2 regions of the Absicoccus intestinalis genome follow, and region 2 is predicted to be linked to the other one. Evidence: predicted binding sites of a transcription regulator. Region 2 holds the regulator's gene; the other holds the start of a gene.
The links. Region 2 encodes HrcA, which represses chaperone genes, less so after heat shock. Its sites were predicted from a motif close to TTTTAGCACTNNNNNNNNNNNAGTGCTAAAA; they were not measured.
Positions count from the first base shown of each region.

Region 1: lon (endopeptidase La) is a predicted target of HrcA. The motif match lies at 3,073-3,103, and genes of this name have one in related genera.

Region 1 is NZ_JALBUS010000005.1:18,432-33,917, forward strand. Features, by position in the region: gene MOZ64_RS04325 ((2Fe-2S)-binding protein) at 1-292, opposite strand, end outside; gene MOZ64_RS04330 (hypothetical protein) at 451-609, opposite strand; gene MOZ64_RS11610 (hypothetical protein) at 682-756, shown strand; gene lon (endopeptidase La) at 783-3,056, opposite strand; gene MOZ64_RS04340 (AzlC family ABC transporter permease) at 3,240-3,926, shown strand; gene MOZ64_RS04345 (branched-chain amino acid transporter permease) at 3,919-4,245, shown strand; gene MOZ64_RS04350 (alpha/beta hydrolase) at 4,242-4,610, opposite strand; gene MOZ64_RS04355 (hypothetical protein) at 4,640-4,975, opposite strand; gene cysK (cysteine synthase A) at 5,082-6,014, opposite strand; gene MOZ64_RS04365 (MmcQ/YjbR family DNA-binding protein) at 6,056-6,796, opposite strand; FMN riboswitch at 6,920-7,034, shown strand; gene MOZ64_RS04370 (ECF transporter S component) at 7,127-7,744, shown strand; gene MOZ64_RS04375 (creatininase family protein) at 7,741-8,496, shown strand; gene MOZ64_RS04380 (ABC transporter permease) at 8,516-9,421, opposite strand; gene MOZ64_RS04385 (ABC transporter ATP-binding protein) at 9,433-10,332, opposite strand; gene MOZ64_RS04390 (DUF3021 family protein) at 10,418-10,840, opposite strand; gene MOZ64_RS04395 (LytTR family DNA-binding domain-containing protein) at 10,840-11,274, opposite strand; gene MOZ64_RS04400 (NAD(P)-dependent oxidoreductase) at 11,284-12,273, opposite strand; gene MOZ64_RS04405 (AI-2E family transporter) at 12,334-13,578, opposite strand; gene MOZ64_RS04410 (DUF1304 domain-containing protein) at 13,614-13,970, opposite strand; gene MOZ64_RS04415 (hypothetical protein) at 14,399-15,486, shown strand, end outside.
Region 2 is NZ_JALBUS010000002.1:133,916-149,401, forward strand. Features, by position in the region: gene metA (homoserine O-acetyltransferase MetA) at 1-649, opposite strand, end outside; gene dnaJ (molecular chaperone DnaJ) at 724-1,842, opposite strand; gene dnaK (molecular chaperone DnaK) at 1,904-3,709, opposite strand; gene grpE (nucleotide exchange factor GrpE) at 3,724-4,314, opposite strand; gene hrcA (heat-inducible transcriptional repressor HrcA) at 4,286-5,335, opposite strand; gene MOZ64_RS01920 (ABC transporter ATP-binding protein) at 5,457-7,286, opposite strand; gene MOZ64_RS01925 (ABC transporter ATP-binding protein) at 7,279-9,387, opposite strand; gene MOZ64_RS01930 (MarR family winged helix-turn-helix transcriptional regulator) at 9,390-9,827, opposite strand; gene MOZ64_RS01935 (purine nucleoside phosphorylase YfiH/LACC1 family protein) at 9,918-10,673, shown strand; gene MOZ64_RS01940 (RNA polymerase sigma factor) at 10,776-11,258, shown strand; gene MOZ64_RS01945 (hypothetical protein) at 11,245-11,829, shown strand; gene MOZ64_RS01950 (Cna B-type domain-containing protein) at 11,903-15,253, opposite strand; gene MOZ64_RS01955 (ferritin family protein) at 15,416-15,486, opposite strand, start outside.

The sequences.
Region 1 (15,486 bases), on a different contig from region 2:
ATTGTGTTTGTACTTGCATGCCGGCTTTCAATGGAGTGACACAAGTACGAATATTTGGTTTTCCATCAACAACCATGACACAATCGGTACATCGACCAATGGCACAAAAGATACCTCTAGGTTTATGTTGTTTATTCGTATAGCGATGCACCATGACACCTTGTGCTTTCAAAGCCATGGCAATGGGCTCTCCTTCATAGCCTTGCATGGGTTTGCCATCAAAATAAAATGTGATCAAATTTCCCTTTTCTTGTTTCCCTAAAATCGGATGTTCTGCAATTCTTGCATCCATTGTTCTCATCCTTTCTACAAAAGAAAAAGGCGTCTATGAATCTTTCCTTCTAGACACCTTTATCTATAGGCTTATAATACATAAGCGATTGGCTTAAAAATTGTAAAAATCAATACTAATGGATGTTTTTTATGAAAATTCAAATGATTCGGTTTTTTCTATGCGTTCATTTCACCAGCTAATTCAAATCCTTTCTTGGCAACCAAGACCGCAATAAATTCATTGATAATGGCAGCCGCCGCAATCGTACCTTGTACAATATGTACTAAGTTTGGTTCTTGGGATAAAGTAGCACAAATGATGCCAGTAAAAATCAAAGAGACACCGCTATGGGGTAATAAGGTCAAACCCAAATATTTTTAGGAAAAAATGATCGTTTTATTCAATCGATGGTGCAATTTGCACAGGCCTATGCCAATCAAAATGAAGATGATTATCAAACTTTTCTACAAGCGCTAAAATAAAGCTGTAACGATTTCGCTACAGCTTTTTATGCAATATGATTGGCTTTTAATACATCTGATACTTCTTTGACCCCAATAATTTGTAACTGATCTTTTACTTCTTGAGGCACATCTTTTAAATCACGAATATTTTCTTCCGGAATATAAATGGTCTTTAATCCGGCACGAGCCGCCGCCATTAACTTTTCAGGCAAACCACCAATCGCGCTAACTACCCCGCGTAAAGAGACTTCACCAGTCATACCAACCGTAGGATCTACTTTTTTACCAGTGACTAAGGAAGCTAAGGCCGTCGTTAGAGTAATACCCGCCGAAGGTCCATCTTTTGGTACCGCTCCTTCTGGCACATGAATATGTAAATCATTTTCTTCAAACAATTCTTCTTTTTCCGGGAACATAGATTTCACAATACTGATGGCAATTTGTGCCGACTCCTTCATGACATCCCCCAACTGACCCGTAATGATGGTCTTGCCTTGACCTTTGGTAAATAAAGTTTCAATAAATAAAATTTCTCCACCAGCACTTGTCCAAGCAAGACCAGTCACGATACCCGGCTTGGTTTCCGTTAGTTTTCGACCATGACGAATCGGTTGCATATCCAATAGTTCAGGTAGATCTTCAGATAAGACCGTAACTTTTTTATCATCGTCTTGTTCTACATGAACAGCAACGGAACGACAAAGTGTATCCAAACGATTCTTTAAACCACGAACACCACTTTCCATCGTATAACCTGAAATCATTTCTTCAATGGTTGGATCTGGTACTTCCAACATATCCTTTGTGATGCCCATAGATTCCATGGCTTTTGGCAACAAATGTTTTTTCGCAATTTGTAACTTATCCGATGCAGAATAACCAGAAAAACGAATCACTTCCATACGATCCAATAATGGTTCAGGAATCGTATCCATCGTATTGGCGGTACATACAAATAAAACATCCGATAAATCATAAGGTACATTCATATAGTGGTCGGTAAAGGTAGAATTTTGTTCAGGATCCAATACTTCCAATAAAGCACTGGCTGGATCGCCATTATAAGAAGAAGATAATTTGTCCACTTCATCTAAGACCATGACTGGATTGGATACCCCACTTTTTTTGATTCCATCCACGATTCGTCCAGGCATCGCACCAATATAGGTCCGACGATGACCACGAATATCCGCTTCATCACGGACACCGCCTAAACTGACGCGCACATATTTTCGATGCAAAGCATCCGCTATACTTTTGCCAATGCTTGTTTTCCCTGTACCTGGTGCACCGACAAACAAAAGAATGGAGCCCGATTGCTGCTTCTTTAAATTCATCACCGCAATTTGTTGGATGATCCTTCGCTTGATCTTCTCCAAACCAAAGTGTTCGCGATCCAAAACGGCTTCGGCTTCTTTCAAATCAATCTTTTCCGGTGCTTCCTTTCGCCATGCGAGTGAAGTCATAAAATCCAAATAGTCATAAAGCATACCATATTCAGGACTGTTGTTGCCTTCTTGTTTTAAACGATTCAAGGCTTTTTCCGCTTCTTTTCGCGCATCTTCATTCATACCCGATTCTTCAATTCGCATCTGTAAGCGACGAATATCCGTTACATTTTCCGGGTGCATATCATCCAATTCTTTTTGCAGATAATCCAATTGTTTTTTAATGGCTTGTTCTTTATACAATTTTCGATAATCTTCCTGCTGCGCCCGAGCAGCATCATTTTGAACTTGTGCGGTCTCACTAAATTCATACATGATCTTTTCAATGGCTTCGGCTCTTTGAGCACGACTATCCATTTCCAATAAATGATATCGCTCTTCATTGGTAATCGTTAACCAAGGCGAGGCCGTAACGACCATTTGCTCCAAAGAATCAAATCCTTGAATAAAGTTCTTTGCGTCCCTGCCCCAAGGGGTATTTTCACTAAACTCTAAAATAGCTTCTTTGATGCCTTCAACTTTCTGTGCTTCCGTTGCACTATCGAGATCATCAATATCATTCAAACGTGTTAATGAAAAATCGAATGTTTGATCCGCTACTTTATAAATATCATTTAAGCGAACGCGATTATTGGTTTCAATAGCCACATATCCTTGGTCATTGACCTCCGTAATTTCCCCACGCACACCAATTGGATAAAAACTATTTTCATCCAAATCTTCGGGTGCTGTCTTTTCCTTTTCCATTAAAAATAAAACACGACTTCCTTGTGTCGGTTCATGGTTGGTGACTTCTTTAAAATCTTCCGTTTGAAAATACACTCTTGTATTGGGAAGAATCAACGTGTTATAAATCGGTAAAAGTATCATAAATAAACACCTCCGTTTTTAGCACTGTAGTTTGTCAAGTGCTAATCATGGGCTAAATATACCCCTGGCTCGTATAAATGTCAAGCCATACAATCAAAAATAAAACGATCTTTTGATATCTTTCTCATAAAATTCACATTCTTGGTATAATAATTCATATGTCCAATTTGGGGAGGAATGTACATGACATTGAAATATGCCTGCAAACAATCATTGCCCGTGATGGCTGGTTATATCGTTCTTGGTCTTGGTTTTGGCGTGCTGCTCGAAGCCAAAGGATATGGTCCAATCTGGGCACTTTTGATGAGTTTATTTATTTATGCCGGTTCCATGCAATATGTAGCCATTGATCTGATCACTTCTGGTGCTAGCCTGATCACCACGGCCCTGATGACCCTGATGGTCAATGCTCGCCATCTCTTTTACGGCTTATCCATGATCGATCGATATCGAAATACCCAACCCTATAAACCGTATTTGATCTTTGGTCTGACCGATGAAACCTATTCTTTGGTCTGTAGCGGTGAAGTGCCTTCCGGCATTGATCAAAATAAATATTATTTTTTTGTGACCCTGCTTGATCAAATCTATTGGATCATCGGTAGTGTACTTGGTGGTCTGTTAGGCAGTGTCTTCACATTCAATACAACGGGCATTGATTTTGCGATGACAGCCCTTTTCCTAGTGGTTTTTACCCAACAATGGCTAGACACCAAAAATCATATCAGTGCGATCATTGGTGTTTTTTGTTCCATTCTGTGTCGATGGCTTTTTGGCCCGGATCAATTCTTGATTCCCACTATGATTTCGATCACCTTCCTTTTGACTATCTTTCGAAAGCGCCTAGAAAGCGAGGAAACCCATGACTGATTCACATACCTTACTTTTGATCATTATCATGGCTATTGTGACCATTTTTTTACGCTTTTGCCCTTTTCTTGTTTTTGGCAATAAAAAAGAAACCCCAACATATATAACCTATTTGGCATCGGTATTACCTTACGCCATCATGGGTATGTTGGTGGTTTATTGTCTTCGTAATATTCAATGGGTAGAAACGCCTCATGGCTTACCCGAGTGCATCGCAACGCTCGTTGTCGTTGGCTCCTATGTTTGGAAACGAAATACTCTATTGAGCATTGCCGGGGGAACCATTTTATACATGTTTTTGGTTCAAGTGATCTTTTAATGTTTTTGCCAAAAAGAAATCGCTTTTTCAAGCCATCCTTGGGCAACCGTACCTTCACCCAAACCAAAGCCATGCGATAAACCAGGAAATATATCGATTTGCGCATCGGTTCCATTCGCTTTGATCTTTTGAATACGTCGAGTCATCGCTTGATACGATGCGATCCAATCATTGGTGCCAACACAAGCAGCCATTCTTACGCCAGCTGAACCACCCCATAATGAATAATTTGCCATCGGAATCCCCAATTCCTTTTGATGAGTAAATAAAAAGGCGATGGCACAAGCCAAGTCTTCACAAGCTGTTTGTGCCCCGGGACGATAAATCAACGCAAACGCATTGTATCCTTTTTTTGATAATTCCAAAGCAACGGGAAAACTATCTTACATCGCTCCTACATACGCAAACCTGCATTCACAATAGCGGTTGGTACCTTTTCTTTTCCTGGAAAGAAAAAGAGACCCGTATTGCGCTTTCTTACATCCCTCTGCTTTTCTTCTTCTGAATAGATATCATAAAAAATGGTGTAGCCATTTTCTTTCTGATCATGTAAAAACTGTACGATCTCTACGGTTTTATCTGGATTGATATTGTTGTACCAAGTCAAGCTAAGATCACCTAGGGTACTACCATTCATATATCCTGGATCGACAGGAAATAATAACTGACCATAGTTCTCAAAAAGGGAATCTTCTATTACATCCCGGATTGGTGTTTGTTTTGTATACATTCCATCACTTCCCTACTTCATTCTATGGATTCCTGTTCTTTTGTACAATATCGAATACCTATGGCACCATACATCTATTGAATACTAAAAAAGAGCTGTATCAGCTCTACTCTTGATCAAATAATGCCGTCGAATAATACCGTTCGGCTGTATCAAGAAGAATGGTCACGACCGTTTTTCCTTTTCCTAATTTTTTGGCTAATTTCAATGCAGCCGCTACATTGGTCCCACTGGAAATGCCACAAAGAAGACCTTCTTTACAAGCAAGCTGTTTAGCCGTTTGTATGGCTTCTTCATCGGAAATGATACAAATATGTGAATAAATGTCTTGATCCAAAATCGGTGGGATCAAACCATCACCAATCCCCATTTGTAGATGTGTACCCACTGGCTTACCCGAAAGAATGGCTGCTTTTTCTGGTTCGACCACCCAAATTTCAATATTTGGATTTTTGGCTTTTAATACTTCACCAACACCAGTGATCGTACCACCAGTACCAATACCGGAACAGAACCCATCAATCGGACCATCCACTTGTTCTAAGATTTCTTGTGCGGTATAGGTTTTATGTGCCAAAATATTATTTTCATTCTCAAATTGTTGGGGTACAAATACACGTGGATCTTCCTTGGCCATTGTATTGGCTTTAGTGACACAAGCTTGAATGCAATCGCCAATATTGCCAGCATCATGCATTAAAATCACTTCGGCTCCGTATTGTTTGACCAATTTTCGTCGTTCTTCACTGACAGAATCGGGCATGATGATGATCGTCTTATATCCTTTCACAGCAGCTACCAAAGCCAATCCCACGCCTTGATTGCCTGAGGTTGGCTCAACAATGATGGTATCTTTATGGATCTTTCCTTGTTTTTCAGCCTGTTCGATCATCGTCAATGCCGTTCTTGTCTTGATGGACCCACCAATATTCACACCTTCAAATTTCACCAATACTTGCGCATCTTCTTCATTTGTCAATCGTTGTAAACGAATCATCGGTGTATGCCCCACCGCTTCTAAAACTGTATGATAAATCATGTATTTACTTCCTCTATGTACAAGTTTTAGTATAGTACAGTCTACTTTTCATAAACATCCAATGCTTCAAATAAAGCATGTGGCAGACCTCGAGGTCCACGGATAGCATATACGCCAAATTCATTCTTTAATCGAGAAAAAGAAAATGCTTCAGGTGGATATCTTTTTAATAATCGTATTTTCATCAATGCGGATATGTTTAAATTCTTATCTTTATACAGATAAGGAATATGCGTTTGGATTACTTGGCATTCATAAAGGATGGCGGATATAGGTGCACCCACATACATAAACACAAGATCACCAACTTGGATGCCGCGTCCTTGTTTCCAATCGATTGTTTGAACATCATCAAAAGCATGTTCGATATCATAGTATTTCGGATTGGCTGGTATGATCCATTCTTTCAATCCACGTTTTTTTGATTTCTTGGATTTTGAGCCAGCCACACGATAACTTTCATCAATCCAACGATATATATCTTCTAAGTCAATGGTGCCATCCAATTGAATCGATAGCCAATTTCCTTTCTGATGATTTCGATCATAGCCTGGCTCATCCACCATGATATCCACTAAAAAAGGATCACTGACCTTCACATCCAAAATGTCTTCTTCCGTCCCATAAAGACCGAGTTGTTTACTCGGTACACGCAATATCCGTGCAAAACAAGCATGATTGTCTTGGCGGTTCCATACTGGATCGGTTGGTGCATTCACAAAAGGATAGTCTGGATCAATGCCATATTGTTTTTGTATATACTGGATGATTGCTTCTTTCATTGTTATCCTCGTTTATTGAAATATATCATAAATCGTCCATTTTTCCTATTCATCTGTTTTTTATATACGAACAAATTTCCGGTTGACACAAATAAAAATTATGATATGGTTGTAACAGATAAAAGAATTCTTCGGGGTTGGGTGAAATTCCCTATCGGCGGTAGAGTCCGCGAGCCGTACGGCATGATCTGGTGCAATTCCAGAACCGACAGTATAGTCTGGATGGTAGAAGAAAGATGCTTTTTTATATGCATGCATACCAGTACCCGAACGGTGCTGGTTTTTTCTTTTTCGAAGATCCTTTTGTCCAAAAGAAAAAGGAGACGTATGATGAAAAATTGGAATGTGAAAAAATTAGTATTTACTGCGATGTTGACTGCCGTTGCCGGCGTTTTGATGTCATTGGAAATCTCTGTGCCATTGATGCCGGTATTCTACAAAATTGACTTTTCGGATGTACCAACTGTCATTGCTTTATTTACGATGGGACCATTATCGGCAACCATGGTCGAAATCATCAAGATTCTCATCAAAGTATTGACCGTAGGTACAAATACAGCTTATGTCGGTGAATTGGCCAATGTGCTTGGTGTTGCCGTTTTTGTGATCCCAACATGGATCGTTTATACCAAGATGGGAAAAACCAATAAAGCCATTTTTGCTTCTTTGGTCATTGGCGTATTGGTTCGAACGGCTTGGGCATGTTTCTGTAACGCGTATATCACTTTGCCTCTCTATGCGAAAGCGATGAGCATGAATTTAAACGATGTGATCAAAGCGGTTAGCTTTGCGAATGGCAATATTACCAATCTTCGTAGTTTTATCATGTTGGCAACCATTCCATTCAATATCATTAAGATCTCATTGAATTATATTATTGGCTATGTCGTTTATGATCATGTTGTCTTGAAACATACCGCCTTCAAAGTAGAAAGACATACCGCATGAAACAGTATTATGCGAATGGAACACGATTGGAAATGGAACAAATCAACAAAGAAGAAGCCATCGTCCTTATTCCATTGGGTGCTTTGGAACAACATGGTAATCAAGCCCCTTTGGGAACCGATTACTTCATTGCCAACACCATGGCACAACGTATCTTTGATCAATTCGAAGATACCTTTCCCCTTCTTGTTTTTCCAACCATACCCATTGGATTAAGTACTGAACATAAGCATTTTTGTGGTTCGATCACCTATAAACCCATGACCTACTATGCGATGTTGTATGATATTTGTGCAAGCTTAGCCCATCATGGTTTTCAAAAAGTCGTCTTGTTGGTGTGTCATGGTGGTAATGCCCCTACAGCTCAAATGATATCAAGAGAAATTCGCTCCGATTTTGGGATGAATGTCTTTGTCTTGCAGTCCGGTGCTTTTGATGATCCACGCGTGCAAGCAACCATATCGAAAGGAAATACGTTTGATTTTCATGGCGGTGAAATGGAAACGTCCATGGTCATGGCTATCGATGAAAACTTGGTTCATTTAGAAACCTGCGAAAAAGGGCATATAAAAAATCAAGCATTCGAAACCCATCTATCTTGGCTAGGGGAAGACTTTGTCACAGAGGATGGAAAGCCCATTGGTATCGGTGGTGATCCAAGCGGAGCAACCAAAGAAAAAGGCGAAATCATCTTCCAAGTTTCCGTAGAACATCTAATTGATGCTTTAAGACAAATTCGCCAATTTCATTAAGCCACAATTTGTGGTTTTTTTATTTTCTTCGATATGTCTTGGCATAGACAAAAACAATCGCAAAAAGAGATAACACAAAGAGAATGCCAATATAAGAAAGAGACTGATTCATCGAAATCTCATGATCAAACATTGTTGCTTGAAAAGAAAATACGTTCTTTATTTCTTTCACAAATAGATTTCCTCCGAGGATTGACTTTTTTATATGAGTCAAGAACCCTTTGGTCAATAAATTACGCATCATCACCGTAATATGTGTGGCCGGCAAAAGATTACAGACCGTTTGGATCGACTTGGAAAATTGCGACAAGGGAATATAGGCACCAATCACAAAGCCACAACCTGCTGATAATAAGCCATAAAAAGCATCACTGGCTGCAGTGCTTCTAAAAAACAAAACAAGGACCATCAGACAGGCTGTTGCGGAGATCGAACCGATGCCAATCGTGCCATACAATCGCAAGATCGTATCCGTTGCTAGGTATAAATGACCGACACTTTGCATAAACAACAAGCCAATGGTAAACAAGAGAGATGTCATCACAAAAGCAGAAATGGTCGCACTGGTGTAATAGGCCAACGCAATTTGATAACGTTTCATGGGGGTTGTCGCAATATCTGCATCGACCTTGCTTTCTTTATCTTTCACAATGGTACTTAAACAACTATAAGGAATGGTGATCAAAGAAGAACCTGTAATTCCTGTCAGTAACATAGTGTACACGATCAAATCGATGGATCGTTCTTGGATTGAAAGATGCATGGCTTGCACGATTTGTTGGATGCTATCGACATAATTGTTTTTTAGAAATAAAAGATAGAGCATAAATACGATAATGGGTGTCAATAAAGAAAAAATAATGGCTTGTCGATCTTTAAAATATAACAGTAAATTTCGTTTTGTGAGTCCAATATATCCATTCATACGCTGCCTCTCTACTCTAATGTATGCCCGGTACAATGTAAAAAAACATCGTCCATGCTCCCTTTGATAATTTCATAGTCTACGATTTCGTTACGATATGTATATAGAAAAGAAGTGATATTGCCATGTATTTCTACTACATAATGATCTTGTTCATAGTGACACGTACCCAGCTGGGATACGATCGTTTCTGCTTCGAGACTTGGTTGGGTGTACCAAAGAAAATGGGTTGGAGCAAAACGATCTTTTAATTGCGATGGCGTTCCCTGTGTCATGATCTTTCCTTGATCTAAGATCACGACATGATCAGCATGAGTGGTTTCTTCCATATAATGGGTGGTCAAAAAAATGGTCATCTTTTTTTCTCTTTGCAGAAAATGAATATATTCCCAAACCAATTTTCGATTTTTGGGATCTAAGCCTGTTGTTGGTTCATCTAAAAATAAAATGCGTGGATCGTGGATCAAGCTTCGGCAAATATCGACTCGTCGTCTTTGTCCACCCGATAAGGTTCCATAGGGCTTTTTCCATAAGGATCGCATGTCAAAAAAAGTTTCAAATTCAGCCAATCGCTGGTTGATCTCGGCTTTTTTCATGCCATAAAAAGTCCCTCGAGTTATGAGATTTTCTTGTACGGTCAACTTGGGATCCAATACGGAATTTTGAAAAACAATACCAATATTTTTACGAATCGCACTATCTTCTTTTCCCAGTTGATACCCGCAAATACGAATATCTCCTTGGTTTTTTTCTAAAATCGTACATAACACATTGATCGTGGTTGATTTTCCCGCTCCATTCTCACCAAGAAAAGCGAATAGTTCTCCTTGTTCAACGTCAAAAGAAATATCATCAACAGCGAGAAGGTCATTGTATCTTTTCGTTAAGTGTTTCACTTCAATAATTTTCATATTGAATTCTCTCTTTCTAAATCGAAAATAGCACATCAAAAATCATAAAAAAAGGGTTTGGCAACTAAGTTGCACAAACACCGAACTAAGATGCATCTTTGTCTTGAATTTCTTTTAAGGCTTCATTGATTTGTTGGGCATCATTCTTACCCATCCAGATCATGATAAACCAAACAAAGATGTAGACAATAAAATAACCAATGGAAATAAAGAGAGCACCTTCTCCATCCGCATACCAACCACAAAGCGATCCCATATACATAACGATGGCATAGACACTCGAAATATGAATGATCGAAGATAGGATCGGATGGAGTTGCAAAATATCTAAAACGAAATAAGGAATGGTACACAAGAAGCCACAAAGCACAAAAGAGATGGGGTGATACCACGACAAATGAAAGGAATAGCCTTGCATATGTTCAATCACACCTTGTATCGAAACCAGACACAAAATGCCAAAGGAAATGGAAATGGCTTGCAGCAATATATCTTTGAAACGCTCCATTACAGATCCAACCTCCTTTTGATTTCTTTGACATAACTTCGGGAAATGATGATTTCTTCGCCATTTAACAATTCAGCACGCATGCGACCACCGATTTCATACTGTACTTGTTTGACCTTTCTAAGATTAATGATCATGGCTTTTGAACAACGTGCAAACAATGGATCGAATATCTTTTCTAACTCATACAATCGATTTTTTGTTTCATAACAAGTATCTTTCAAATAGACATAGGTATGTTTGTCGACGGATTCCACATAATAAATTTGATGCAAAGGAATACGAATGGTTTCATTTCGATGCCGACACCAAATGGTTTGACCACCATTTTCTAACAAATCGATGGCTTGTTGGATCGTTGCTGTCTTTTGTACTGCTTTGATATGAGCCGCTTCTTCTTGGCTTTTTTGAACTTGTTCATAGATGACTTTCATGATTGATTCCTATAAGCCATTAACAATATTGACCGGTCTTTCTCCTTGCGCAATGTGCCTTGCATTTTCCCATTCCAATTGATTGGCACGATGGAAAAAGCCACTCGTACAACCACCAATATGAGGAGAGATGATCACTTTTTGCTGAAGATCGATAGGTAGATGCAACAATGGATTGTCTTTTTGGACGGGTTCTGGAGCTAACGTATCCAGGCCAACACCAGCTAATTTACCGGATCCTAAGGCCTGCACCAAAGCTTGATTATCAACAATTTCACCACGTGCCGTATTGATAAAGTAAGCATTATCTTGCATATTTTCAAAGAATGTCTGATTGCACATATTGGTTGTTTTGGCTGTCACAGGTACATGCATGCTTATGATATTACATGTTTTCAATAATTCATCCAAGGATAGATAAGAAACCGAATATGCATTTTCTTGTTCCTCAGAAAGTCGATGGCGTTTGTAGTAATAGACCTCTGGTGCAAAGGGTTGAAGCAGTCGAGCCACTTCCTGGCCAATATGACCAAACCCAATCAGTCCGACTTTCATTTCGTTGAGTTCATAAATACCATGTGACATTAGATACATCTTTGTTTCAATTTGATGACCTGCCTTAACACTGTCATATCCAGGGATCAGATGGCGTAAAAGAGCCAACATCAATAACACGGTTTGTTCAGCTACAGCAACGGCATTGGCTCCTTTTTGGTTACAAACATAGATACCCTGTTCTTTTGCGGCTTGCGTATCAATTTTATTGTATGCAACACCTTCTGAATGAATCAGTTTTAACTTTGGCATATGTTCGATTTCATATCGTGTTAATGGCTTGATTGCATCCACAACGACAACATCTGCATCTTTTCCCGCGGCAATAATTTCATCGGCAGATGCATCGATGCCAACAACTGCATAGTCTGTGTGTTTCACAAATTCCGTTTTGGGTTTGTATTTTTCAACACGAACTGGATCACTAATAAATAATATTTTCATACTTGCCCTCGCTCAATCTATGTCCATTCTATTATAAGAAAAAAGGCTACTCGCAACAAGTTAGCCTTCTTCTATCACTTTACGACGTTCTTTGATCTTGCGGATACCACGTTCAAACCATATCTTCAACAAAGCGGTGATAGGTACAGCAATCAACATACCAATAAATCCACCGGTCTTATTTCCAGCAATGACGCCAAGTAAAACCAACATCGGATGAATTTGCACATTTTTACTTAATAAACGAGGATTCACCACGGCACCATCCACGCCTTGAATGATCAAAAGGATGATACATCCGATGATGATCACTTGGACATTTCCCGATAAGATCCCCGATATCAAGGTGAGACCATAACCTACGATTGGACCTAGATAAGGCACCATATTGCCAATGCCTGTTAATACGCCAATGACTATGCCATAAGGAATGTGAGCTATGGAAAAAGTGACACTGACCGCTATCATCATAAAGATGGCATCGGTCATTTGACCACGAATATATCCTGCAAATACCGTACTGATATCTCTCCATATGTGATTCAAATGTGGTGTTGTCTTTTCACCAAACAGGACTTCGGCCACATTTTCCCAATAGGTATGAAGGCTTGGCCAATCAAGCATAAAATATACCGAGAAAATGATTGAAAATAAAATCGTTGATCCCACGGATTTGATATTGTTCAACGTATGACCAATACCTTGTACCCCTGTTCCAAAATGGGAAGTCAACCCATTTCGGATCGCATCCACAATTTGTCTGGCTTGTTCCGATTTCACATTCATTTTTTCCAACCAAGTCAAGAGGCCTTGATACATTTGATTGAGACTTTGTGTAAAAGCTTGAATGATCTGAAAGAGACTGGCATCATGAAGAGAACTAAATTGTTGGGTGATCGTAAGGATCAATAAACTAATCAGAACAAGGAGTCCTAAAATAATGCCACCAATTGTAATCACAACCCCAAAATAATGGGCACTTTTGGGTCGTTCTTGAAAAAAGGGTCGTTTTTTACATTGGGCTTCAACCTTTTCACAAAGTGGATACAACAAATACGCAAAAACAAAGCCAATCGCCATTGGTTTTAAGATACTACCAATCCATGCAAGCGTATTACCGAGTGCAGCAAAGAAGTTGCCTGCCGAAGATAAGATACCATATAAAATATATAAAATGACACATGTGCCAATCACATAGAGTGATATTTCCGTATATTGCTTATTCACTTTTAGTCGATCACGGATCCGATTTGGTTTTATGATTTGTTTATTACGATCCGTACTATCGTTTCGATGATCTTCCATGTTTTCTCCATCTTATTTTTTTTGTTTTCAAAACGCTAAAAAAGACAAGACAACAAAGTCAAGATTGCCAGTCCACCCTGCATGAGGATAATCTTGGGATTGCTTGTTAGACTACCATACAATGCAACGGCAACAATATAGCTCATTAAACAGATCACAGCAGCCTTGCTTGAAAAAACCAAAATGGCTAATACGATCAGTATCGAAAGCAAGCCATTGTATACACCTTGATTCTTGAATAAGACATTCACATTTTTTTGACTTAGTTCCTGTTTGGTCATTCCAAAAACTTTTGATGTTTTTGCCGACGTTGTGGCGATGGTTTCTAGATAAAAGATATAAAGAAACTCTAAAGCAACGCATATTGATAAAATTTTCGTTACAAGATTCATATTTTTCAATTCCTCCATTCATTTCAATGGGTTCAAATAGCAATTGAAAACCCCGGATGATAAGAACTATCTTCTTATTCCCACTTCATTGAAACAATATGTTTATCATACCATAAATAGTTCCTTTTCCACCACTTTCTTCTAATACCTATGGACAGATTTCTAATGAGGAACGACAAAAATAACGATCAATCCAATGCATTTGGAAATCGGCATATGAATCGAATCATCGTGGATGATGGTATAATCAAACAGGAAATGCATATTCCTCCTGATTTTTTCCATTGTCGCCTGTTTTTTGGATATGCACAATTTTGATTTGACAATGACTGTATGATTCATTACGTCCATTTTAACAGGATACGAAAGTTTTCTTACAAATCTTTTTTATATTGAGTTTAGTAAAATACTTTGGAGGGATTCAAGCAATGAAAAAAAATCGTATTTTAGCAGCCGTTACTGCAACCCTATTGTGTATGCCGGCTACAAGCAGTATTTTTGCAGCGGGACACCAACAACATACTTGGAATCAAGGCGTATGGACCTGGCGTTCCAATACAAGTGCTTATGTAACCTTAACTTGTACAGAAGATGGTGCAAAACAATTGAGTGCAGGAAAGATCACCGTCAGCCAACAACCGGCTACTTGTACAGAGCCAGGCAAAACCATTTATACCGCAAGCACACTCTTTGATGGAAAAACCTATACGGATTCTCGTGAAGTCGTTACTTCACAAGCAACCGGTCATAACTGGAAAGTCAGTGGATGGACATGGAGCGATGATAACACGCAAGCTACGGTAACCGTTACTTGTCAAAATAATACCAGTGAAGTTCGTACCTTGAATGCCGAAATCCGTTCGGATGTTGTCGACGAACCAACTTGTGTGGATGAAGGAAAAACCATGTACACGGCAACGGCAAAAGATCCAGAAACGGGAAAATCCTATGTTACTTTCAAGAATGTAACAACACCAGTCAATCCAGATGGACATGCTTTTGAAGCCGGAACTGGAACATGGAAATGGAACGATGACGATAGCAAAGCGCAATATATCGCAACTTGTCTATTGTGTGATAAAGAAGTGCCTTTCGATGCCACCATTACCCAGACCGTTACCAAAGAACCAACTTGTACCGAAGCTGGAGAAGCCAACTTGAAAGCAACCGCTATTCTGGATGCAGCCGATCCTGAAGATACAACCGTGCAAGATGAAACAACAGGTACCATTAAAGCATTAGGACATGATTGGCAAAAACCAACATTCACCTGGAATGCAGATAAGATCAAAGCAACCGCTACCTTTGTTTGTGCAAGAGATAAGAGTCATACAAAAGTCGTCGATGCAGTGGTTACTTCCAAAGTCACAAAAGAACCAACTGCTTCTACAACGGGTGAAAAAGTGATCATGGCTACAGCAACCTTCGATGGTAAGACTTATACCGACGATCAAACCATCCCTTTAGCGAAGAAAACAGTTTCGGCAAAACAAACAAAAGTGAAAACTGATAGCGT
Region 2 (15,486 bases):
TCTTTTTGGATCGTGATAAAACAACCAAACGATCTTCTTTTGCGAGTTCTTTCTCATCAATTTTGGTATGGCGTGAATGCGGAACATTATGGATCTCATCAAAACCATTGGTCAAGAAATCATATTCATCGCACAATTCATGTGGAAAGATCCCAAATAGTTTTTCCTTCAATTGATATTTATGGATACCATAATGATAATACAATCCCGCTTGTGCGCCCCAACAAATATGCATCGTAGAAAGCACGTGACTCTTGGTCCAATCAAAAATATGGGTCAATTCTTCCCAATAGTCCACGTCTTCAAAGGGCATTTCTTCAACGGGGGCACCCGTAATGATCATACAATCGTAATAATTTTCTTTTAATACATCCCAATTTTCATAGAACTTTACCAAATGATCTTTGCTCGTATTCTTTGATTCATGACTCGAAACTTTCATCAGATCAATATCCAGCTGCAAAGGTGACTTACTTAAGAGTCGCAAAATTTGGGTCTCGGTCTCAATTTTTTTAGGCATGAGATTTAAAATAACTACACGCAAAGGTCGAATACGTTGACGACGTGCATTCTCATCATCAATCGCAAATATCTTTTCACTTTCTAATATTTCCTTTGCCGGCAATTCATTTGGAATATTAATAGGCATAGTTTTTTGGCTCCTTTTGTCGTTTAGTACTATTCTACAACGAATTTAAAAAAAGAACAGTGTTTGGCACTGTTCTACTTAAAAGCACGCTTAAAACGTTCGAACGGCGATTCCGACTGTCCATCGCGAATTTTTTCATACAATTCCCGATCTCGTTTGGATACTCGCTTTGGAATTTCAACTTTGACTTCTACATATTCATCGCCCGTACTTCCACGACGAGATTTTACACCTTTGCCTTTTAGACGGAATTTCGTATTGGGCTGGGTTCCCTCGGGAATCTTTAATTCAACATCGCCATACACCGTAGGCACTTGGATCTTCGTACCAATGGTCACATCAATGGCACTGACCGGTACAGTGATATAAATATCATCGCCCTGTCGTTTAAAGGTTGAATGTGGTTTTACATGGATCTCAATATATAAATCACCATTTGGTCCACCATTTACACCACGTTCTCCTTTACCGGCAATACGAATCTGTTGACCGGATTGAATACCTTGTGGAATCTTGATATCCAATTTTTGACGCTTATGCTCATAACCCTTACCATGACACTGATGACAAGCATGCGTTACTTTCTTACCAGTACCATGACATTCTGGACAAACCGTTTGTTGCTGGATGACACCAAACATACTTCTTTGTTGGGTCATGACATATCCGGTACCATGACAGTGTGGACAGGTTTGTACATCCGAAGGACTTTCGGCACCTGTTCCATGACAATGGCTACAAGGCTCATCCACTTCAAGCGAAATGGTTTCGGTCTTGCCAAAGATCGCATCCATAAAATCAATGCTCATCTGCATGACGCGATCATTTCCTTGACGTGGTGTATTGGCTTGTCGACGTGAGGATTGACCAAAACCACCAAAACCACCACCAAAGAAAGAACCAAAAATATCATTTAAATCGCCAAAATCACTATAACCACCAGAGAATCCTTGACCAAATTGACCATCGACACCTGCATGACCAAATTGATCATATTGTGCACGTTTCTTTTCATCACTTAAGACTTCATAGGCTTCATTGATTTCCTTAAATTTTTCTTCTGCATCAGGCGCTTTATTCACATCCGGATGATATTTCATAGCCAATTTACGATAGGCCTTTTTAATTTGATCCGGTGTTGCATCTCTCGAAACGCCGAGCACTTCATAATAGTCTCTTTTTTCATCTGCCATGAGACATCATCCCTTTCTTTGTAGACGCATAGAGTTCCACAATTGTGGAACTCTTAAAAAACTAGTTCTTTTCCGTGTATTCGCCATCAACAACATCATCATTGGTGTTATGATTTGAATCATTGGATTGTGGCTGACCGGCTTGTTCATACATAGAGGCACTGGCTGCTTGTGCTGCTTTTTCCAATGCATCCAATTTTGTACGGACATCGTCCATATTATTCTCATCTAATGATTTTTGCAAGTCATCGCGCATTTTCTTTACTTCATCGGCTTGCTTTGCATCGATCTTATCTTTGTTGTCTTCCAACGTTGCATCGATCTGTGCGATCAAACCTTCTGCACGGTTACGTAAATCAATTTCTTCTTTACGTTTTTCATCCGCCTCTTTGTTGTCTTCGGCTTCACGAACCATACGATCGATTTCTTCATCACTCAAACGAGAAGAGTTCTGGATCGTGATATTTTGTTCCTTGCCTGTAGCTTTATCTTTGGCACTGACATTTACGATACCATTGGAGTCGATATCGAAGGTAACTTCAATTTGAGGCACACCACGACGAGCTGGCGCAATTCCGGTCAACTGGAATTTACCTAATTCTTTGTTGTCGTTGGCCATTGGTCTTTCACCTTGTAAGACACGGATATCAACGGCAGGTTGGTTATCGGTAGCTGTAGAGAAGATTTGTGACTTACTCGTTGGAATGGTTGTATTACGTGGAATCAATACGGTCATTACACCACCCATTGTTTCAATACCTAAAGACAATGGGGTAACATCCAACAACAAGACATCTTTGACATCACCACTTAAGACACCACCTTGAATGGAAGCACCAATCGCAACAGCTTCATCTGGGTTGACACTGTGGTTTGGTTGTTTACCTAATTCACGAGCAACGGCTTCTTGTACCGCTGGGATACGAGTCGAACCACCAACTAACAAAACTTGATCCAAGTCACTAGGGCTCATATTGGCATCATTCAATGCATTACGGATTGGTTGCATCGTACGATCAACCAAAAACTTTGTCATTTCATCAAAACGTGCACGTGTCAACGTCATATCCAAATGCAATGGACCAGCAGGACCTGCAGAGATAAATGGCAATGAAATTTGTGTCTGCATGACACCAGACAAATCTTTCTTAGCTTTTTCAGCAGCTTCTTTTAAACGTTGTAAAGCCATTGGATCGTTCTTCAAATCAATACCATTTTGTTTCTTGAAATCTTCAGCCATCCAATCTACCAAAACGTTATCAAAATCATCTCCACCCAGATGGGTATCCCCATTGGTAGACAATACTTCAAATGTACCATCGGCTAGATCCAAGATGGAAACATCAAATGTACCTCCACCTAAGTCATAGATCAATACTTTTTGTTCTTTATCTGTTTTATCAATACCATAAGCCAATGCAGCAGCTGTTGGTTCGTTGATGATACGTTTTACATCCAAACCAGCAATTTTACCAGCATCTTTTGTTGCTTGACGTTGCGCATCATTAAAGTAAGCAGGAACGGTAATAACAGCTTCTGTTACTTTTTCACCTAAATAATCTTCGGCATATCCTTTCAAATATTGCAGGATCATTGCAGAAATTTCTTCTGGTGTATATTTCTTTCCTTCCGCTTCGACTTTCTGGCTTGTACCCATCAAACGTTTGATGGAAGAAATCGTATTTTTATTTGTGACAGCTTGACGCTTAGCCGCATCACCAATGATCTTTTCGCCATCCTTAAAAGCAACAACACTTGGCGTTGTCCGATTACCTTCAGGGTTTGGAATTACTTTTGGCTCTTTACCTTCCATTACTGCAACACAACTATTTGTTGTACCTAAGTCAATACCAATAATTTTCGACATAATCAATTCCTCCTTTATTCGCTTACTTTCACAAGTGCAGGTCGCAAAATGCGATCTTTTAACATATAACCCTTTTGCATCACTTCAATGACCATACCTGGCTCGGTATCTTCTTTCTTTTCTTGCATCAAAGCCTGCATGGTATTGTGATCAAATGGTTTTCCTTCGGCATCAATTTCTTTCACGCCTTCGTTTTCCAACACACGCTGCAACTGCTGGTAGATCATTTCGAATCCCTTTACATAGTTTGTAAGTTCTTCATTTTCTGAATCCACCTTGATGGCCATTCCCATATTGTCCACAATTGGTAATAGCTCTAAACCAGCTTGTTGAAAACGATATTTCTTCGCATTATCCGCTTCTTTTTGTAGACGCTTTTTCATATTTTCCGCATCCGCATACGCACGAGCACGATCATTTTTTGCTTGTTTCAACGCAGCTTCCAATTCTTTGATCTTTTCATCTCTTGGATCCACCTTGTTGATCTTTTCTTTTACTTTGTCTTTGACCGATTTCTTTTCTACTTGCTCTTTCGTATCTTTCGGTGATTTGACATCTTCCGCTTTGACCTCTTCGTCATTTGTCTTTTTCGTTTCCTGATCCATCGGAAAAGCCTCCTTCCGTAAACACATCTTCAATTACATCGCTCATATAATCCATTAGCGCAACCACTTTCGAATATTGCATTCGATTGGGTCCCACGACCATCAGTTGCCCCTCTTCGTCATTCTTCACATGAAATTTGGTGGATACCACCGAGACATCGCCAATCTGTAAGACTTCATTTCGCTCACCTACATGAATGGCAATATTTCCTTCTTGATCCGTCCATTTCTGAAACAGATCACTATTTTCCAAAATTTTCATCAATTGCTTCAATTTTGAAATATCACTAAATTCTGGTTGATACAACATGTTGCTTCGACCAGATACCGCAACTTTCTCCGTCGCAAATTTCATAAACGCAGTCACAAAAGCTTCAAATAAAACTTCACTTCGAACAATTTTAGCACTCATCAATGGCTTGATTTCTTCCATTTTCGATATCACTTGATTGATGGGCGTATCTTTTAATTGGTCATTGAAGATATCGCAACAGGTTTTCATATCATTAACGGAAACATCTTCATCAAATTGAAACATCTTATTTTCAATATGACCCGTATCCGTCACGATGATCGCCACTGCACTTCGTGCATTGATGGGAATCAATTGCACATTTTGTAAGGTTTGTTGCGAACTATCCGGTCCCAATACGATACTCGTAAGATTGGTCATGTCGCTAAGGACATCACAACTTTTCTGAACCATTTCATCCAATGAAAATTGTCTTTCCGAAAATACTTGTTGGAGGGACACTTTCGTTGGCATATCCAGATCCGTGACCATCAAATGCTCGACATAATATCGATATCCCAATTGTGAAGGAACTCGACCACTTGAAGTATGGGTCTTTTCCAATAATCCATATTTCTCCAATTTAGCCATTTCATTTCGAATGGTGGCTGAAGAAACAGGAAAATCCAGTAGCTCCATCAACGTCTTCGAACCAATGGGTTCTGCACATCGAGTAAACTCTTCAACAATGGTTTTAAATATAACTTTTTGTCGTTGTGTCAACTCCATGAAGGGACTCCTTTCTAGCACTCTTATTCCACGTCTGCTAACAGTATATCACAATAATTAGCACCGTCAACTAAAAAGTGCTAAAAAGTTGATAAAAAAAAGAGAGAATGATTTTCCCTCTTTATGTCACTTGTTCAAATTGACTATTGTACAATTTCGCATAGAAACCATTCTTTTTCAACAACTCTTCATGATTTCCTTGTTCAACGATATCTCCATTATTGATGACCAAGATCGTATCGGCATCTTTGATCGTAGATAGACGATGTGCAATCACAAAACTCGTTCGACCTTCCATCAAATGGTCCATCGCTTTTTGGATCAATCCCTCCGTTCGTGTATCCACACTGGAAGTGGCTTCATCCAAGATCAAGATCTTATGATCAGCCAATATTGCCCGCGCAATGGTCAACAATTGTTTCTGTCCTTGTGAGATATTGCTGGACTCTTCATCCAATACGGTTTGATAGCCATCCGGCTGTTGCATGATGAATTCATCGGCATGAGCGGCTTTGGCCGCGGCCATGACTTCTTCATCCGTGGCATCCAAACGACCATAACGAATATTTTCCATGATCGTGCCATGGAATAACCATGTATCTTGAAGGACCATGCCCAACAAGGAACGCAAGCCATTGCGATCAAATGTACGAATATCATGTCCATCAATGGAAATGCTTCCACTATTGACATCATAGAATCGCATCAACAACTTGACCAGGGTTGTCTTTCCGGCTCCGGTTGGCCCAACAATCGCAATTTTTTGGCCATTCATAACTTTTGCGGAAAAATCATGAATGATGACTTGATCCGGATCATACCCAAATCGTACATGATCAAATGTCACTTGCCCATCTAAATGGGTTGGATCGGTTGGATCTTCTACGGTTTGTGGTTCTTCTTCTTCCTGTAAGAATTCAAAGACCCGCTCACTGGCTGCGGTACTGGATTGTAACATATTCATGATTTGCGCAATTTGTTGGATCGGCTGCGTAAAGTTACGGATATATTGGAAGAACGATTGGATATCCCCTACTTCAATGGCTTTTTGAATGACTAAAAAACCACCCAATATCGCAATGATGACATAGCCTACATTACCGATAAATTGCATCATTGGCATCATCATGCCTGAGAAAAACTGACTTTTCCAAGCACTTTCATACAAAGAATCATTGGCCTGTTTAAACGTCTGTAAGACTTCTTCTTCTTGATTGTATGCTTTGATCACATTTTGTCCAGCAAACACTTCTTCCACTTGGCCATTGACATCACCCAAATAATTTTGTTGGTCACGGAAATACCGTTGGGAATGATGCATCACAAAAGCAACGATCACGATGGATACCGGTAAGATACAAAGTGCTGCCAAGGTCATCCATCCATTGATTGACAACATCATGATGACAACGCCGATAATGGTCGTGACACTTGTGATCAATTGGGTGATACTTTGGTTGATGCCTTGTTGAAGCGTATCCACATCATTGGTGATGCGAGATAGTACTTCACCATAAGGACGGCTTTCAAAATATTTCAATGGCATCCGATTAATCTTGGTTGAAATATCTTTTCGTAAATTATAACCGACATCATTCGCAATGCCCGCCATCACAATGCCTTGAATAAAAGAGAATAAGGCACTCACCGCATATAGGATCATGACACGAATCAAAATAGCCGCGATCGTATCAAAGTGGATACCCCCTTTTCCTTGTACTTTGCGAACCAAGCCATTGAATAATTCCGTCGTGGCTTGTCCCAATATCTTGGGTCCTACAATGGTAAAAATCGTTCCTAATATGGCACAAATCACCATCACCAACAAGCGAAATTTATAACGCATCATATAGTGAGCCAATGCCGCGAATGATTTTCGAAAATCTTTTGGTTTTTCAACGACACGGCCACGACCTGGACCATGGTTCTGTCTTGGTTGACGATCACTCATATGCCAATTCCTCCTGTGATAATTGCGATTGTGCGATTTGTTGATACACATCACATGTTGCCATCAATTCTTCATGACTACCTTGTCCGACCACTTTGCCATGATCCAAAACTAAAATCTGATCGGCATGCATGATCGTACTGATTCGTTGGGCCACGATAATCGTTGTGACATCGGCTGCTTTTTCTTTCAATGCTTTTCGTAAACGGGCATCCGTCGCAAAATCCAGTGCACTGAAACTATCATCAAACACTAAAAATTCAGGATGCTTGACGATGGCACGAGCAATAGCCAATCGTTGTTTTTGTCCACCTGAAACATTGGAACCTCCTTGTGAAATATGAGAAGAAATGCCTTGCTCTTTTTCACGCACAAAATCTTCCGCTTGTGCCATATCGATGGCATCCCACAATTCCGATTCGGATGCATCTTTTTTACCAAACCGCAAATTCGATGCGATCGTGCCGGAAAATAACACCGATTTTTGTGGGACAAAACCAATACGATCACGCAAAGTCTTCAAATCGATATTGCGAATATCAACATCATCCATTAATATAGATCCTTCAGTTACGTCATAGAAACGGGGAATCAAGTTGACCAAGGTTGATTTTCCGGATCCGGTACTACCAATCAGGGCAATAGTATCCCCTTGATGTGCCGTAAAGTTAATATCATCCAAGACTTTTTCTTTGGCACGACCATAGCTAAAGGAAACATGATCAAAAACCAATTTGCCTTGTTTTTCTGGTGTTTGTGGATGTTCGGGTTCTTTAATCGATGATTTCGTATCTAAAATTTCATTGATTCGATTGGCCGACACATTCGCTCTTGGTAAAAAGATCGCAATGGCACTGATCATCAAAAACGCAATGATAATTTGCATCGCATATTGAATGAAGGCCATCATATCTCCGACTTGCAGTTTTCCAGCATCCACGCCATGTGCACCTGAATATACGATCAAAACACTGATGCCGTTCATGATCAACATCATCAAAGGCATCATACAAGACATGGCTCGGTTGACAAATAAATTGGTTTTCGTTAGATCCTGATTGGCTTGATCAAACCGTTTTTCTTCAAACTTTTCCGCTGAAAAAGCACGAATCACTGGAATTCCCGTAAGAATTTCGCGGGAAATTAAGTTCACGCGGTCAATTAATTTTTGTAGGATCTTAAATTTTGGCATCACCACGCCAAATAAGATCGCCATTACCACGGATAAGACACCCACGGCAACGATCAAGATCCAACTCAGATACGAACCGGTCTGCTGCACTTTGATGATGCCGCCAATGGCTAAGATAGGTGCATATAAGACCACCCGAAAGATCATGGTGACAACCAATTGGATTTGTTGGATATCATTGGTGCTTCGCGTGATCAAACTGGCCGTTGAAAATTGATTCATTTCTTTAGCGGAATACGTTAATACCGTTTCATACGTCTTATTACGTAGGTCTTTTCCCAATTCAGCCGCAATTCGACTGGCCAGCAAAGCAACCAAGATGGAACAAACCATTGCCACTACAGCCATAAGGATCATTTTCTTTCCGGTATTCCATAGATAGTCGCTTTGTTTCTGATCGAGATCTACGCCTTGGGCTTTGTATTCTTGTTGCACAAATAAGATAGCCGCTTGTGTGATCATCGTATCGGGATAGTCTTTTAAACGTTTGTTGATTTCTTTGCGTACTTGTGGCATTTGAACTTGCGGTATCATTTGAACCGGAATATTTCGTTTTTCCATAATATAAAGCATCATTTCGGCTTTGGATAACACATCATTCAAATGGTCGTGGGATTTGGTATCCAAATCTTTGACAACATACATGTCTTTTTTCTTTGAATAGGTATAGCCATCTTCAATCGTTTGTTGATTTTTTTCGGTAGAAACATACAAAAGATTTTGCATCGTTTCCGGACGAAAGCTATCGGCCACGGCATCTTCTACACCTTTTTGTTGAAGACCGGTATCCACGATCTTAGAAGTATAGGAAGGGAGAGATAGATCACAATAGGCTTGTCCTAACAACAAGCCAAAAATGATCAATATCCAGATCACATTCTTCCTCATAAATCGAAACATTCGTACCATATTTATTCCCCTTCTTTACTGATTCTTTTTATATTTTGATTGATTTGATGTAAAACATCGATAAATATTTGTATTTTATCTTCAGGAATCCCTACCATTATTTTTTGGATCCCTTTCTGACGTACATCATCCAATTCCTTGGTTAATTGTTGCCCTTTTTCTGTCAATGCGAAATGGATCAATCGCCGATCCGCAATATCAACTTCACTGGTGACATATCCTCGTTTTACTAAAGAATCCATAGATCGAGAAGCTTGTCCTTTATTGACACATAATGCATCGCTCAGATCATTTAGGGTATCTGCATCGGGATGGATATACAATCCATTCATCAAGATCACATCGATCATTTTTAGATCGTGTTTTTTTAAAAAAGCATCCACCGTTTTCTTGATGAGCTGTTTGATTTTTCGCCAAGATAAAAATTCATAGTCTTCCATAGAACTACCTCGTTTCATTTTAAATGATTTACTTTTAAACATTACTACTTTCCGATACATATTTCAACTCGATTTTGTTAGAATACTAATATGAACAAAATTATTTATCAAAATGATGATCGGATCTATGCAGCCACAACCATGCGTGATATCTCTTGTCCGGAAGCGAACAACATGGCCTTACATGTATGTATCGATCCACAAGCCATCCTACAGAATCGCAAACAATTAGAAAAAGAAACCCTTTCCTTGGATCATTGGGCTTTGCCGTGGCAAAAACATACCAACAAGTCTTATCGCATCACCAAGGCTGATTGGTCCAAAGGTGCCTATTCCAAAGACACTTCGATCATGGGTGTGGATGCCATCTATACGACAGAACCACAAACGTTGATTGGTGTATTTACAGCCGATTGTGTCGGTTTATTGTTGATTGATGAAGCAACACCTTGTATTTGTGCAATCCATTCTGGTTGGAAAGGAACCGTACAAGCCATTACCGATAAGACCGTTCATCAATTATTGGAAGAAAACCTTTTGCATCCCGCATCAACCAGGGCCTATTTTAGTCCGAGTCTTCAATTTGAAACCTTAGAGGTTGGTTTGGAAGTAGTTAATCAATTGAAAGACAACCATATTGATATGGATGGTTGTATCCGATATATGCCCAATCATAAAGCGTATATCGATAATCAAGGTATGAATATCAAAATGTTAGAAAAATATGGAATTACCCACATTTATCCTTCGACCTATGATACAAAACCAGATCCACATTGTTTTTCTTATCGTCGTGATGGTAAGACGACCGGTGAACATTTCACCTTTGCCTATATCAAGAAATAAGATTGGTTGACAGCCCCAAAAAAAGGGCTGTTTTTTTTGAGACCAAAAAACAGCTTCATTTGTATATATAGTGAAAGGGCCCTTGAATAAGGAGGAAAGACAATGAAAATTCCCATCGATGATCTGGTACCAACTTATAAAGACTGCATCTTTCGTACAGCATTTAGTATTACCCGAAATGCTGCAGATGCCGAAGATATCGTCCAAGAAACGTTTTATCAATATGTATTGACAACACGTGATTTTGAAAATGAAAAACATATCAAAGCCTGGCTTTTACGAATCGCCATCAATAAGGCTAAAAATATGCGGATGACATTCTGGTCACAAAAGCGCGTATATTTACCTGATTCTATGTGGGGAACATCTCCTCCCGTATCCGATGATCAAAGATTAATAGAAGCCGTTTTATCCTTACCAACAAAATATCGGATCGTGATCCATTTGTACTATTATGAAGACTATTCTGTAGTTGAAATCAGTAAATTGGTACGAGCAACGCCCAGCGCTGTTAAAAACCGTTTGTTTCGTGCAAGACGCATGTTAAAAGATCAATTAAAGGAGGATTGGCATGATGACGAATAAAGAATGGTATAAACGAGCTTTTTCATCGTTACACACATCGCCTAACTTTACACTACATTTGGACGATAGAAGAGCAACCAGACGGCCTAAAAAATGGGCATTTGCGGGAGCATTCATGGTACTGATCCTAGGCACTTCAACCATTTATGCGGCAAATATTGGTGGCATACAAAGAACGATCCAAATCTGGACACATGGAGAATTGACAGATGCGACGTTGACCATTGACGAAAATAAAGGAACCTACACGATCCAAGATTCGAATGGAAAAGCCATACAAAGTGGCGGTGGTGTAGCTATGGATGCCCAAGGTCATTCACGCTCTTTAACGCCAGAAGAAATTATGGAAGATCAGGCAAACATGGTATCCACGGAAAAAATAGATGGACATATGTATCTTTATTATAAAGATCAAAAATATGATATTACCGATCAATTGGCTCATGATACCTATGCCTATATCACTTTACAAGATGGCAAAAAGACATTGTATGTCACGGTTGTAAAGTCGGGTGGTGTAGCAACCAGTGAAAACCGATATGTCTTACCAAATGAGTTCCATTCCAACTAAAAAACGATAGCGGAAAAACCGCTATCGTTTTCAGCTATTGCCTATGTAAAGCCTATATAGCTAATCGAAATCATTAAGAGTACTTGCGTTTTAACAGGATGATACCTATTAAAGGTAGAATTGCCATTATAGAATACACACGCATATTCATTGGTACACCTGTCTGTGTACTCTTTGGCTTAGTTGGTTTTTCTTTAACAGTTGTATCAACGACTACATGTTTATTCGTGATCACAAATCCGTCTTTAGTATTTCCACTGATAGAAGCTGTATAGCCATCGACCTTGTCTTCACTGACGGTGTACTGGATCTTCTTTCCCGATTGATATGCATCCACATCATTAAAACTTGCTTTCCAGTTATTGTCCGCATTTAAGATTACTGTTTTTCCCGTATCCTTGCCATCGGCCAGCAGATGTACCTTTACTTCTTTGGCTCGTTTGCCATCCTGATCATTCGCATCCTCCCATTTCTTGGAAACCGGGATGGATGTCTTCTCGATCTTATGTGTATTGATCAGATCATAGCCTTCTACTTTTGCAGTATATCCAGCTACCTTATCTTCCTGGACGGTATATTTGATTTCTTTGCCGTTTTCATATTTTGGCAGATCATTAAACGTATATGACCAATTGCCTGATACTTCCTTGGATTGGACCTCCTTGCCATCAGCCATCAAATGCACAATGATCTTATCTGGTCGCTTGCCATCCTGGTTGTCATTGTCTGACCAGGTCTTCTTGCCGCTGATATCGATCGTTGCCGTCTTATGTCTGTTGGTGATGATATAGCCTTCGATCGCATTGCCTTCAATAACGGATTTGTATCCATCTGGAACCGATACTTCTGCAATACTGTATTGAATCACTTTGCCTTTCTTCTTGGCATCCAGATCTGTAAAGGATCCATTCCAGTCATTGTCCGCATTCAAGGTCAATGTCTTATCGGTCTTTTCTCCATTCGCTAAAAGCTGTACGGTAATCGCTTCTGGTCGGATGCCATCCTGATTTTCTGCATCTTCCCAGATCTTCTTCACATTCACACTGGTCTTGCCTGGATCATGTTTGTTCGTGAAATCATATCCTGATTGTGTCGTGCTATAATCAGCAACCGCATCTTCACTGACGGTATATTCAATTTCCTGTCCCTTCTCATATTTTGGCAGATCAGTAAACTGATAGTTCCAGTTGCCATCTTTGTCTGCTTTGACCTCTTGTGTTTTGATCTCTGTGCCATTGGCCATCAAACGGATCATGATGCTCTCTGGTCGAGTGCCATCCTGGTTGTCATTGTCTGACCAGGTCTTCTTGCCGCTAATATTTACCTTTTCAGTCTGATGATGATTCTTGATCACAAATCCGTCTTTGGCATTTCCACTGATAGAAGCTGTATAGCCATCGACCTTGTCTTCACTAACGGTGTACTGGATCTTCTTTCCCGATTGATATGCATCCACATCATTAAAACTTGCTTTCCAGTTATTGTCCGCATTTAAGATTACTGTTTTTCCCGTATCCTTGCCATCGGCCAGCAGATGTACCTTTACTTCTTTGGCTCGTTTGCCATCCTGATCATTCGCATCCTCCCATTTCTTGGAAACCGGGATGGATGTTGTTGCTACTTGGTTATCGAAAGTAATGGCATCAACATTCGTTCCATTTTTCTGATATGTTGGATTGGCAAGGATTCGTCCTGTTTCATTGCCGGATGCATCGTATTCCAATTGCGGTGTTACCGTAACTGTGTATTCACTATTATCATATGTATATGTATTATCGGGCCCCGGCACTTCTTTTATTGTGTATGTATAGGTCTTACCAACATCATTTTTATCATAGGAAATTTCACGGAAATGGATTTGTCCATTTTCGTCATTTTTCTTTGTTTGAAGTACTTTTCCTGTAGATGTTAGCAATTGAAAATTAAATTGTCCTTTATCCGGTTTTTGTGATCCATTGATTGTTTTATTCGCTGTTAGAGTCAGTCCTCCACCGTATTTAACGGTTTTTGTGGTATTCCCACCTACAGTATTTTTGACGGTGTATCCAATTGGTACATCTGTCATATCCACAACAAATCGTACATAGGTTGTCATCGATCCTTCGATTTTTTTGATATTTGTGATATGGATATCTTGCGGATTGGTAGTATCTTGTTGAATGGAAAAATAGTCATTGGATTCAGCACTCACATATTTGACATGTGGATCTAAATGATCAATCAAACGAATTTCATTTTTCGCAAAACCATTACTATTCCAGAATTTGATAGTATAGGTAACATATTGATCGCTTGGATCACTAGAAATAATGGATTTATCTACGCTTTTCTCACCATTAGAGGCACTGTTATTTCTTCCTTGTAAGACATAGCTTCGATTTTCTTGGTGTCGACTTCCATCTTCCGTATATGTAATTGTAGCTGTATTTGTAAACTTTGAGGTATTGGATCCTTCTGGGATATCTACCCAATAATTGATTTGGATAGCATCTTCTAACTCTCCTGGATAATAGAAATTCAGTGTTTGTCCTGAAAGCTGAACCGAATATAGAGATGGATCAATTACCTCACTGGTTGATGTATTGATTACTTCAATTGGTTTTGACAAATTCAATGTCATTCCATCGGGTATGATGTCAACAATATTAAAATCTGAAATTTTCCCTTTCTTATTATTGATGAGCAATCGATATCGAATCGTAGCTGATTGACTTAAGTCAGCCACTCCAATTTGTGAGGCACTATCCCCATTCCCTTCCGAATAATCATATCCACCAAAGGAAACGCCATCATTACCGGCAGCATCTTTCATGATCGTATCTGTATATATGCCACTTCCTCCCGAAGAACTGACCGGAAGAACGGTAATTGTTTTAGATGCATCGCCTACCGTGATATCATCGGTTGTTGTGGTATCGGCATGCATGCTCACATAAGCACTAAAGCTACCAGATAAACCACTTTCAATTCCTTGCGCAAGAACCAGCTTATATTGCCCGTTACCTAAATCAATAGAATTGGTAAAATGTTGGGCATTTAGGGAAAATTGAACGTGATTCGCAATATCCGTTGGAATGGATACGATAATATAATCTCCTGCCGTAGCACTTTGTTGATCAATTGTGTAGCGAACCGAGACAATCGCTGTGGTACCCGATTGAAAGGTATCATTGTTGGTACTGATCGATGCATGAAAATAAGAAGATACATCTTGACTTACTTGATTTTGTACATTGTTTAGTTCCGTTGTCGTATCCTCTGTCGAAGTAGTATTTTCTGCTGATTCGGATGATGTATTAGCTACTGCCGTTGTTGGGTCATCCATTGAATTTGCTTGTATCGTTGTTGCATTGGATCCGAACACACCAAAAAACATAACGACAACTAAAAAAAACGATATTGTTCTCTTACTCCACTTGTTCATCTTCTTTCCTCTCCTTTAAAACATTGCATGCTCTTACATAAACTTTACCCCCCTTCCCCGAATAATGTAAATATCGTTTTTTACATATATTTTACTTTCACAAAAAATAACCGAATTATCTATGATAACCCGGCTATTTTGTTTGGATTTGATTTTGTTTTTTTATTCACCGAAATAACGTTTCAACAAACCTTCAAAAGCTTTTCCATGACGTGCTTCATCACGTGCCATTT